One region of the Streptomyces sp. NBC_00078 genome, then DNA from elsewhere that is predicted to be linked to it. Evidence: riboswitches for the same ligand, from Rfam matches in the RefSeq annotation. Region 1 holds a riboswitch; the other holds the start of a gene.
What was found. Region 1 has a riboswitch for glycine ahead of gcvT (glycine cleavage system aminomethyltransferase GcvT). Riboswitches for the same ligand answer to the same signal wherever they lie in the genome.
Positions count from the first base shown of each region.

Region 2: linked by a shared signal. The riboswitch ahead of gcvP (aminomethyl-transferring glycine dehydrogenase) and the one ahead of gcvT (glycine cleavage system aminomethyltransferase GcvT) in region 1 are both predicted to bind glycine.

Region 1 covers NZ_JAPELX010000001.1:6,450,403-6,456,345, reverse strand. The annotation lists gene OOK07_RS30460 (enhanced serine sensitivity protein SseB) at 1-345, opposite strand, end outside; gene OOK07_RS30455 (AAA family ATPase) at 433-1,107, opposite strand; glycine riboswitch at 1,281-1,379, shown strand; glycine riboswitch at 1,380-1,487, shown strand; gene gcvT (glycine cleavage system aminomethyltransferase GcvT) at 1,531-2,649, shown strand; gene gcvH (glycine cleavage system protein GcvH) at 2,770-3,147, shown strand; gene glyA (serine hydroxymethyltransferase) at 3,162-4,439, shown strand; gene OOK07_RS30435 (L-serine ammonia-lyase) at 4,497-5,864, shown strand.
Region 2 covers NZ_JAPELX010000001.1:1,408,644-1,414,586, reverse strand. The annotation lists gene OOK07_RS06585 (bifunctional nuclease family protein) at 1-470, shown strand, start outside; gene OOK07_RS06580 (MerR family transcriptional regulator) at 678-1,322, shown strand; gene OOK07_RS06575 (DNA polymerase IV) at 1,402-2,766, shown strand; gene OOK07_RS06570 (PRC-barrel domain-containing protein) at 2,773-3,150, opposite strand; glycine riboswitch at 3,264-3,359, shown strand; gene gcvP (aminomethyl-transferring glycine dehydrogenase) at 3,537-5,943, shown strand, end outside.

The DNA of each region.
Region 1 (5,943 bases):
CGGGGGCAGCCCGCGGGCGAACTCGACGGCCGGGGCGATCGTGTACGACATGTGCGAGCCGACGACCTGGCGGAACTGCTCCTCGGAGCTGAAGACCGGGACATAGGCCTGGCCCTCGATCTCCAGCGTCGGCAGGTCGAGCGGGCCGCTGTTCGGGCCGCCGCCGCTGGGCAGCGGGACCCAGACGAAGCTGCGTCCGAGCACCTCGATGATCCGGCCGCCCGCCGAGGGCATGCCGAGGGAGGCCGACAGCACCTCCTCCAGTTCGTTGCCTGGCCATCCGCCGTGCGGATGGGGGTGTGCCTGTACGGGAAAGTCCGCGGGAAGATCCGCTGGGAAGTCCATCTGTGTCCGACCGCCTGCTGAGAACCACTGCCTGCTGAGAACCACTGCTGTGCCCGGAAAGGCTAACGGGTGGGACGGACAAAGGGGTCAGCCCGTGAAGCCGATCCTGCGCAGTACGTCCGCCGCGTCCCGGTCCAGCAGCACCGCCGAGCCGACCCCCTCGGGCAGATCGCCCCGCTCCACCGCACGGATCAGCCGGCCGGCCGCCGTGCGGTGACGCAGGAACGCGTAGCGGGAGACGCCGCGGCCGCGCTCGCGCTGGCCCAGAAGCGCCGCGCCGGGCGGGACGTCGAGCAGCACGAGGTGCAGGGTGCCGCCGCGGCGCCGGGCCTCGCGGGCCAGCCAGCCCCGCACCCAGGCCTGGGTGCCGCAGTCGTGCACGACGACGCCCTCGCCGCCGCGCAGGGCGCGATGCAGCCCGGCGTAGTGGGCGAGCCGGACGAGGGGGCGGTAGACCGCGTACGGCAGGAAGCGGGACGCGCGGGCGTCCCACCGGTCGCGGGCGTCCTGCGAGTCGATACGGACGCCACGCACCGCGCGCTCCATCAGCGTGGACTTGCCGCTGCCGGGCAGGCCGGTGACCACCACGAGATCGCGGGGGCCGAAGAGCAGGGCGTGCGGGCTGCGCCCCGAACGGTCGCGCAGATCGCGGACCACGGGTTCCGGCCGGACGCCACACGCCTCCTGGGCCGGGGCCGCGGGCTGCTCGGGCAGCGCGACGGCCGGGCTCGTGGCGTACGCCGTGGTCCTGTCCACCGTGATCGTCCTCCCCTGGGGCCGGGTTCGGAGTCCCCTGCCCTCCGAGTGTAAAGAGAAGGTAATGCGCGGTGTCTCGTGTTTTCGTGATCGCCTTGCCACAAGCCGGTTACAGACCGGGCCTGCCACCCTCGGACCCGGCGTGCGATGATGTGCGCGCCAACTGCATACCGGCCGTTTGAATCCGCGCGGGAGAGTCCCCAGCACCAGATCGCTGGGGCGCCGAAGGAGCAAGTCCCTCCCTTGAATCTCTCAGGCCCCGTTACCGCGCGGGCGAGGCACATCTGAAAAGCGGGCCGCCGTTCCCGGTGGTCCCACCCACGGTGCAAGCCATGCCGCGAGCGGTCATGGCGAACCTCTCAGGTTCCGATGACAGATGGGGAGGAATGCCCTCGCCTGTCCCGCTATGCCCTGGGAGACGACCGTCCGATGAGCAGTACCCACATCCGTCGTACCGCGCTCGACGCCCTGCATCGTTCCCTCGGTGCGACGATGACCGACTTCGCCGGCTGGGACATGCCCCTGCGCTACGGCTCCGAGCGCGACGAGCATCTCGCCGTACGGACGAAGGCCGGACTCTTCGATCTCTCCCACATGGGCGAGATCGCCGTGACCGGCCCGCAGGCCGCCCAGCTCCTGAACTTCGCCCTGGTCGGCAACATCGCCTCCGTCGGCGTCGGCCGCGCCCGCTACACCATGATCTGCCGGGCCGACGGCGGCATCCTCGACGACCTGATCGTCTACCGGCTCGGCGAGAGCGAGTACCTGGTCGTCGCCAACGCCTCCAACGCCCAGGTGGTGCTGGACGCGCTCACCGAGCGGGCCGCCGGCTTCGACGCCGAGGTGCGCGATGACCGGGACGCGTACGCGCTCATCGCCGTGCAGGGCCCGGAGGCCGCGGGCATCCTCGCCTCCCTCACCGACGCCGGCCTCGACGCCCTGAAGTACTACGCCGGCCTGCCCGGCACCGTCGCCGGCGTCCCGGCCCTCGTCGCGCGCACCGGCTACACCGGCGAGGACGGCTTCGAGCTGTTCGTCGCCCCCGGCGACGCGGAGAAGCTGTGGCAGGCGCTGACCGAGGCCGGCGCGTCCGCCGGGCTGGTCCCCTGCGGACTGTCCTGCCGGGACACCCTGCGCCTGGAGGCGGGCATGCCGCTGTACGGGCACGAGCTGTCCACCTCGCTCACGCCCTTCGACGCCGGGCTCGGACGGGTGGTGAAGTTCGACAAGGAGGGCGACTTCGTGGGCCGCGAGGCCCTGCGGGAGGCCGCCGCGCGCGCCGAGTCGAACCCGCCGCGCGTCCTGGTCGGCCTGGTCGCCGAGGGCCGCCGGGTCCCGCGCGCCGGTTACCCGGTCGTGGCCGGCGGTGAGGTGATCGGCGAGGTCACCTCCGGTGCGCCCTCCCCCACGCTGGGCAGGCCGATCGCGATGGCGTACGTCGACGCGGCGCACGCGGCCCCTGGGGCGCCCGGCGTGGGCGTGGACATCCGGGGCAGTCACGAACCGTACGAGGTCGTGGCGTTGCCGTTCTACAAGCGCCAGAAGTAGAAACTGGGCGGCGGGCGGCCCGTCCACGGACGTGACCCCGCGCACATCTTCCCTGCTCACACGCGTATCCAGCAGTCACCCATTCATCAGCACTCCCTCGCGTACAGGAGAATTCAGGCCATGAGCAACCCCCAGCAGCTGCGCTACAGCAAGGAGCACGAGTGGCTGTCGGCCGCCGAGGACGGCGTCTCGACGGTCGGCATCACGGAGTTCGCGGCCAACGCGCTCGGCGATGTCGTCTACGCCCAGCTTCCCGAGGTGGGCTCCGCCGTGACCGCGGGCGAGACCTGCGGCGAACTGGAGTCGACCAAGTCGGTCAGCGACCTGTACTCCCCCGTCACCGGTGAGATCACCGAGATCAACGAGGACGTGGTGAACGACCCGTCCCTGGTGAACTCGGCCCCCTTCGAGGGCGGTTGGCTTTTCAAGATCCGCGTCACGGACGAGCCGGGCGACCTGCTCTCCGCCGACGAGTACACCGCCCAGAACGCCGGCTGAGGAGCCGTAGACGCATGTCCGCACTGAACACTCCCCTGCACGAGCTCGACCCGGAGATCGCCGCCGCGGTCGACGCCGAGCTGCACCGGCAGCAGTCCACCCTCGAGATGATCGCCTCGGAGAACTTCGCCCCGGTCGCGGTCATGGAGGCCCAGGGCTCGGTCCTCACCAACAAGTACGCCGAGGGCTACCCCGGCCGCCGCTACTACGGCGGCTGCGAGCACGTCGACGTCGCCGAGCAGATCGCCATCGACCGGGTCAAGGACCTGTTCGGCGCCGAGTACGCCAACGTCCAGCCCCACTCCGGCGCCTCCGCCAACCAGGCGGCCCTGTTCGCGCTGGCCCAGCCCGGCGACACGATCCTCGGCCTGGACCTGGCGCACGGCGGGCATCTGACCCACGGGATGCGGCTGAACTTCTCCGGCAAGCAGTTCAACGTCGTCGCCTACCACGTCGACGACGCCGGTCTCGTCGACATGGCGGAGCTTGAGCGGCTGGCCAAGGAGCACCGCCCCAAGGTGATCATCGCCGGGTGGTCGGCGTACCCGCGGCAGCTGGACTTCGCGGAGTTCCGCCGGATCGCCGACGAGGTCGAGGCGTACCTGTGGGTCGACATGGCGCACTTCGCGGGCCTGGTGGCCGCGGGCCTGCACCCGAACCCCGTCGAGTACGCGGACGTGGTCACCTCCACCACCCACAAGACGCTGGGCGGTCCGCGCGGCGGGATCATCCTCGCGAGGAAGGAGTTCGCGAAGAAGCTGAACTCCTCCGTCTTCCCGGGCTTCCAGGGCGGTCCCCTGGAGCACGTGATCGCGGCGAAGGCGGTCTCCTTCAAGGTCGCCGCCGGCGAGGAGTTCAAGGAGCGCCAGCGGCGTACGGTGGAGGGTGCGCGCATCCTCGCCGACCGTCTGACGGCCGACGACGCCCGGGAGGCCGGGATCAACGTGCTCTCCGGCGGCACCGACGTCCACCTCATCCTCGTCGACCTGCGCGAGTCCGAACTGGACGGGCAGCAGGCCGAGGACCGTCTCCACGAGGTCGGCATCACGGTCAACCGCAACGCCGTCCCGAACGACCCGCGCCCGCCGATGGTGACGTCGGGGCTGCGGGTGGGCACGCCCGCCCTGGCCACCCGCGGCTTCACGGCCGAGGACTTCGCCGAGGTCGCGGACGTGATCGCCGAGACGCTCAAGGCGGCTTCCCCCTTCGGGGAGGCCGACGTGGAATCGCTGAAGGCGCGGGTCAAGGCCCTTGCCGACAAGCACCCGCTGTACCCCGGCCTGACCAAGTAGTTCCCGGCGGGGGTGCCTCTCGGGGCACCCCCGCCACCCCATAGTTGAGGAGTCCCCGTGGCCATCTCGGTCTTCGACCTGTTCTCGATCGGCATCGGCCCGTCCAGCTCCCACACGGTCGGCCCGATGCGCGCGGCCCGTATGTTCGCCCGCCGGCTGCGCAACGAGGAGGTGCTGGACTCCGTCGCGTCGGTACGGGCCGAGCTGTACGGCTCGCTCGGCGCGACGGGGCACGGCCACGGAACGCCCAAGGCGGTGCTGCTCGGCCTGGAGGGCGCCTCCCCGCGGACGGTCGACGTGGAGGGTGCAGACGAGCGGGTGGAGCAGATCAAGCAGGCGGGCCGGATCCGGCTGCTGGGCGAGCACGAGATCCCGTTCTCCTTCGACGACGACCTGAAGCTGCACCGCCGCAAGACCCTCCCGTACCACGCGAACGGCATGACGCTGTGGGCGCACGACGCGGCCGGTACGGAGCTGATGTCGAAGACGTACTACTCGGTGGGCGGCGGCTTCGTCGTCGACGAGGACGCGGTCGGCGCGGACCGCATCAAGCTGGACGACACCGTGCTGAAGTACCCCTTCCGCACCGGCGACGAACTGCTGCGCCAGACCAAGGAGACGGGCCTGTCGATCTCCGCCCTGATGCTGGAGAACGAGCGGGCCTGGCGCACCGAGGACGAGATCCGCACCGGGCTGCTGGAGATCTGGCAGGTCATGCAGGCGTGCGTGGCGCGCGGCATGTCCCGCGAGGGCATCCTCCCCGGCGGTCTGAAGGTACGCCGCCGGGCCGCCGTGACCGCCCGCCAACTCCGCGCCGAGGGTGACCCGTTGGCGCACGCGATGGAGTGGATCACGCTCTACGCGATGGCGGTGAACGAGGAGAACGCCGCGGGCGGCCGCGTGGTCACCGCCCCGACGAACGGCGCCGCGGGCATCATCCCGGCCGTCCTGCACTACTACATCAACTTCGTCCCGGGTGCCGACGAGGAGGGCGTGGTCCGCTTCATGCTCGCGGCCGGCGCGATCGGCATGCTCTTCAAGGAGAACGCCTCCATCTCCGGCGCCGAGGTCGGCTGCCAGGGCGAGGTCGGCTCCGCCTGCTCGATGGCGGCGGGCGCGCTCGCGGAGGTGCTCGGCGGATCTCCCGAACAGGTCGAGAACGCGGCCGAGATCGGCATGGAGCACAACCTCGGCCTGACCTGCGACCCGGTCGGCGGACTGGTCCAGATCCCGTGCATCGAACGCAACGGCATGGCCGCGGTGAAGGCGGTCACGGCCGCCCGGATGGCGATGCGCGGCGACGGCTCGCACAAGGTGTCCCTGGACAAGGTCATCAAGACGATGAAGGACACGGGCGCGGACATGAGCGTCAAGTACAAGGAGACGGCTCGGGGCGGGCTCGCGGTGAACATCATCGAGTGCTGAGGGGACGGGTCCTGACCTGCGCATTCGTGTCTTTCAGCGCTGTCGGGCCTTCCCTGCTCACGTGGCGGGAAGTCCCCGG
Region 2 (5,943 bases), 5.0 Mb from region 1:
ACGAGCTCGATGTCGTAGGTGTCCGGGTCGAAATGCCCTCCAACCAACCGATCGTGCTCCTGCGTGAAGTGGGAGGCGACCGCTACCTCCCCATCTGGATCGGACCGGGGGAGGCGACGGCGATCGCCTTCGCCCAGCAGGGCATGGCCCCCGCCCGACCGCTGACCCACGACCTGTTCAAGGACGTGCTGGAGGCCGTCGGCCAGGAACTCACCGAAGTACGCATCACGGATCTGCGTGAGGGCGTCTTCTACGCGGAGCTGGTCTTCGCCAGCGGGGTCGAGGTCAGTGCCCGTCCGTCCGACGCCATAGCGCTGGCCCTGCGCACCGGCACGCCGATCTACGGCAGCGACGGCGTGCTCGACGACGCGGGCATCGCGATCCCGGACGAGCAGGAGGACGAGGTGGAGAAGTTCCGCGAGTTCCTCGACCAGATCTCGCCGGAGGACTTCGGGACCAGCAGCCAGTGAGGGCGCCTCACACGCCGGCAAGTGCCGGTGGTGGGTGAGTGCGTCCTGCGGCCCCCTCCGAGCGCATTCGGCTAGCCTTTCCCCGCGATTGGGTGCGGGAAACCACTCCTAGGGTGATTATCACTCGGCGTGCCGAGTGTGGCGGTCGTTGACGCACCACTGGTGGCTGCCTACCGTCGAGGGGGCAGGTCAAGGACGGAGGTCGGCGTGAGAATCAGCGGCGACGGTACGGCTGGGGGTGCCTCGGGACGCAGTCTCGGGGACAGTGGCCCGTACCCGCTTCACGGCAGCGCGGCCGATCACGCTCCGCAGCGACCGGCGGGTGTGCCGAGCAGCGGAGGGGCGACGTCCATGGCGTTGGATCAGATCGGCTACCGCGGCCCGACGGCCTGCGCGGCCGCCGGCATCACCTACCGCCAACTGGACTACTGGGCCCGCACCGGCCTCGTCGAACCAAGTGTGCGGCCCGCGAGCGGCTCGGGGACGCAGCGGCTGTACAGCTTCCGGGACGTCGTCGTCCTGAAGATCGTCAAGCGGTTTCTGGACACCGGTGTGTCGCTGCAGAACATCCGCACGGCGGTACAGCACCTGCGTGAGCGCGGCTTCCGGGACCTGGAGCGTATGACGCTGATGAGCGACGGTGCCACGGTCTACGAGTGCACCTCGCCCGACGAGGTGCACGCGCTGCTCCAGGGCGGCCAGGGCGTCTTCGGGATCGCCGTCGGTGTGGTGTGGCGGGATGTGGAGAGCGCCCTCTCGCAGCTGCACGGCGAGCGGATCGACACCGGTGAGACCCTGGTCGGGCACAATCCGGCGGACGAGCTGGCGCGGCGCCGAAACCGGGCGGTCTGAGCGAACGTCCCGAGGTGCCGCGGGGCGCCCGGGCGGTCGTACGACGGCATTGTCAGTGGCGTAGGGCAGCATCGGACATGTGAGAAACGCGCCCACGATCCTGCATCTCGACATGGATGCCTTCTACGCCTCGGCGGAGCAGGCGTCCAAGCCGAGCCTGCGTGGGAAGGCCGTGATCGTGGGCGGGCTGGGGCCGCGAGGCGTGGTCGCGACGGCTTCGTACGAGGCGAGGGTGTTCGGGGTGCGGTCGGCGATGCCGATGGCCCAGGCACGGCGGCTGGCGCCGAACGCCGCGTATCTGGTGCCGCGCTTCGGGTTCTACCGGTCGATCAGCGAGCAGGTCATGGGGTTGCTGCACTCGCTGTCGCCGCTCGTGGAGCCGCTGAGCCTGGACGAGGCCTTCGTGGATCTGGAGGCCGGGGAGGTGGCCTGGGACGCGGCGTCGGCGCGGCTGGTGGGTGAGAAGCTGCGGGCCGACATACGGGCAGGTACGGCGCTCACCGGGTCCGTGGGCCTCGCCGCGTCCAAGATGCTCGCGAAGATCGCCTCCGAGGAGGCGAAGCCGGACGGGCTGGTGCTGATCGAGCCGGGGACCGAGCGGGCGCTGCTCGGGCCGATGTCGGTGCGGACGCTGCCGGGAGTGGGGCCGGCGACCGGGGACCATCTGCGGCGGGCCGGGATCACCACGGTCGACGAGATCGCCGAGGCGGGCGAGGACGAGCTGGTCCGGCTGCTGGGCAAGGCCCACGGGCACGCGCTGCACGCCATGGCGCTGGCACACGACGACCGGCCCGTGGTCGCGGAGCGTGAGGCCAAGTCGGTGTCGGTCGAGGACACCTACGACGTGGACATCCACGACCGGCTGAGGGTGGGCCTCGAGGTGCAGCGGCTGGCCGAGCGGTGCGTGCGGCGGCTGCGCGGCGCGGGGCTTTCGGGGCGGACCATCGTGCTCAAGGTGCGGCGCTACGACTTCTCGACGCTCACCCGTTCAGAGACGCTGCGGGGGCCCACCGACGATCCGGGAGTGGTGCGGGAGGCGGCCGCCCGGCTGCTGGACATGGTGGACACCACCGGTGGCGTACGACTGCTCGGTGTCGGGGTCAGCGGGCTCGCCGACTACACGCAGGAGGATCTGTTCGCGCAGGCCGCGGGGGAGCGGGCGGAGGTGTCGGTGGAGGAGACGGCGGACGAACCCGCACCGGAGCAGGAGACACCCGCCGAGCGGCGCTGGCCCGCCGGGCACGACGTGCGGCATGCCGGGTTCGGGCACGGGTGGGTGCAGGGCAGCGGGCTCGGGCGGGTCACCGTGCGGTTCGAGACGCCCGACTCGGAGCCGGGGCGGGTGCGGACGTTCCGGACCGACGACCCCGATCTGGAGCAGGCGGATCCGCTGCCGTTGGTGGCGGGTGGATCCGGGGCTTCCGTGAAGGGGGACCCATGTTGACGTGCCTCAGGCGTCGGCATCCTCCGCGCCCGCGATTCTGCCGAACGACCGGTCCGGGACCGAGGGAGGAGAGGCGATGTCGAGACCGTAGTGGTGGTAGAGCTGAAGCTCCTGTTCGGGGGAGAGGTGGCGGCCGACCCCGAAGTCGGGGGCGTCCTTGATGAGAGTGCGGTCGAAGGGGACGTGGAGGGTGCCCTCGACCAGTTCACTGGGCTCCAGGGGGACGAAGGCGTCCCGGGAAAACAGGCCGGTGCGTATGGCCGCCCACTCCGGCACGCCGGTCGCGTCGTCGAGATAGACCTCGTCGATGGTGCCGAGCTTGGTGCCGTTGCGGTCGAACGCCTTGCGGCCGATCAGGTTGCGCGGATCGATGTCGGTCTGCACGGGCCCTCCACTTGGTCGCAACTCATTCGTAAGCACTACAAAAGAGCACATAGGGGCAGGCGGCCACTCGAAGGACCGGGTGGTGCGCTCGCTGGTAGGCTGACAGCGGCTGCTGACCCCGTGCGGGAGAGTCCTCCGGACGCCACCGGAGGCGCCGAAGGAGCAAATCCTCCCCGGAATCTCTCAGGCTCACGTACCGCGCGGACGAGGTCACTCTGGAAAGCAGGGCGGGTGTCGACGGCTTCCGCTCTCACCGACGGTGAAAGCCGGACATCCTCGGGTGATCCGGTGAAGCTCTCAGGTCGAGATGACAGAGGGGGAGGCCGATCGGGTACCCGCGCCGTGGTACCCCTCGAAGGTCGTGGCAGACCAGGAGGCCTCCGCAAATGACCGCCCATCGCATTCCGCTCTCCGAGCTCGAGAAGGGGATTCCCTTCGAGCAGCGTCACATCGGCCCCGATCATGAGGCTCGGGCCAAGATGCTCGCGCATGTCGGCTACGGCTCTCTGGACGAGCTCACGGCCGCCGCGGTGCCGGATGTGATCAAGAACGCCGATGCCCTGGATCTGCCGGGCGCGCGTACCGAGGCCGAGGTGCTGGCCGAGCTGCGTTCGCTGGCGGATCGGAACCAGGTTCTCGATTCCATGATCGGGCTGGGGTACTACGGGACCTTCACCCCGCCCGTCATCCTGCGCAATGTGATGGAGAATCCCGCCTGGTACACGGCGTACACGCCCTACCAGCCGGAGATCTCGCAGGGGCGCCTCGAAGCCTTGCTGAACTTCCAGACGATGGTCGCCGACCTCACCGGGCTGCCGACCTCCGGTGCCTCGCTGCTCGACGAGGGCACGGCCGCCGCCGAGGCCATGGCGCTGTCCCGGCGCATGGGCAGGAACAAGAAGGGCCTGTTCCTCATCGACGCGGACGTGCTGCCCCAGACCGTCGCCGTGATCGAGACCCGCGCCGAGCCGACGGGCGTGGAGGTCGTGGTCGCCGACCTCAGCGAGGGCATTCCGGCGGAGATCGCCGGGCGTGAGATCAACGGCGTGCTGGTCCAGTACCCGGGTGCCTCCGGTGTCGTACGCGACATCAAGGCGTTGATCGACCAGGCACACGAGCTCGGCGCGCTCGTCACCGTCGCCGCCGACCTGCTCGCGCTGACGCTGCTGAAGTCGCCCGGCGAGCTCGGTGCGGACATCGCCGTCGGTACGACGCAGCGGTTCGGTGTGCCGATGGGCTTCGGCGGGCCGCACGCCGGCTACATGGCCGTACACGAGAAGTTCGCGCGCAGCCTGCCAGGGCGGCTCGTGGGTGTGTCCGTGGACGCCGACGGGCACAAGGCCTACCGGCTGGCGCTGCAGACCCGCGAGCAGCACATCCGGCGCGAGAAGGCGACCAGCAACATCTGCACCGCCCAGGTGCTGCTCGCCGTCATGGCCGGTATGTACGCCGTGTACCACGGGCCCGAGGGGCTGAGGGGCATAGCTCAGCGCACCCACCGGTACGCCACGATCCTCGCCGCGGGGCTCACCGCCGGCGGTGTCGAGGTCGTGCACGGCTCGTACTTCGACACGCTCACCGCGCGCGTCGCCGGGCACGCAGCCGACGTCGTCGCAGCCGCGCGCGAGAACGGCGTCAACCTCCACCTCGTGGACGCCGACCATGTGTCGATCGCCTGTGACGAGACCACCGCGCGGGCCCAACTGGGTGCCGTGTGGGCCGCTTTCGGGGTCGAGGGTGACATCGAGGCGCTGGACGAGGCCGCCGGGGAGGCGATCCCGCAGGCCCTGCTGCGCAATGACGCCTTCCTCACCCACCCCGTCTTCCACGAGCACCGCTCCGAGACCGCGATGCTGCGCTACCTGCGCCGGCTCGCCGACCGCGACTACGCGCTCGACCGCGGCATGATCCCCCTGGGCTCCTGCACCATGAAGCTCAACGCGACCACGGAGATGGAGCCGGTCACCTGGCCCGAGTTCGGGCAGCTGCACCCGTTCGCGCCCGCCGATCAGGCGCAGGGGTACCTCACGCTCATCCGTGAGCTGGAGGAGCGGCTCGCCGAGGTCACCGGGTACGACAAGGTGTCGCTGCAGCCCAACGCCGGTTCGCAGGGCGAGCTGGCCGGGCTGCTCGCCGTCCGCGGATATCACCGGGCGGCCGGGGACGAGCAGCGGACCGTGTGTCTGATCCCGTCCTCCGCGCACGGCACGAACGCCGCCAGCGCCGTCATGGCCGGCATGAAGGTCGTCGTCGTGAAGACCGCCGAGGACGGTGAGATCGACGTCGAGGACCTGCGGGCGAAGATCGAGCAGTACCGCGACGAGTTGTCCGTGCTGATGATCACGTACCCCTCCACGCACGGTGTGTTCGAGGAGCATGTCGCCGACATCTGCGCGCAGGTGCACGAGGCCGGCGGGCAGGTGTACGTCGACGGGGCCAACCTCAACGCCCTGGTGGGGCTTGCGAAGCCGGGGCACTTCGGCGGTGATGTCTCGCACCTCAACCTGCACAAGACCTTCTGCATTCCGCACGGCGGTGGCGGTCCCGGGGTCGGTCCGGTCGGTGTGCGTGCGCACCTGGCGCCGTATCTGCCGAACCACCCGATGCAGCCGGCCGCCGGTCCCGAGACGGGTGTCGGGCCGATCTCGGCGGCTCCGTGGGGTTCCGCGGGGATCCTGCCGATCTCCTGGGCGTACGTCCGGCTGATGGGCGGCGAGGGCCTGAAGCGTGCCACGCAGGTGGCGGTCCTCAGCGCCAACTACATCGCCAAGCGGCTCGAACCGCACTACCCCG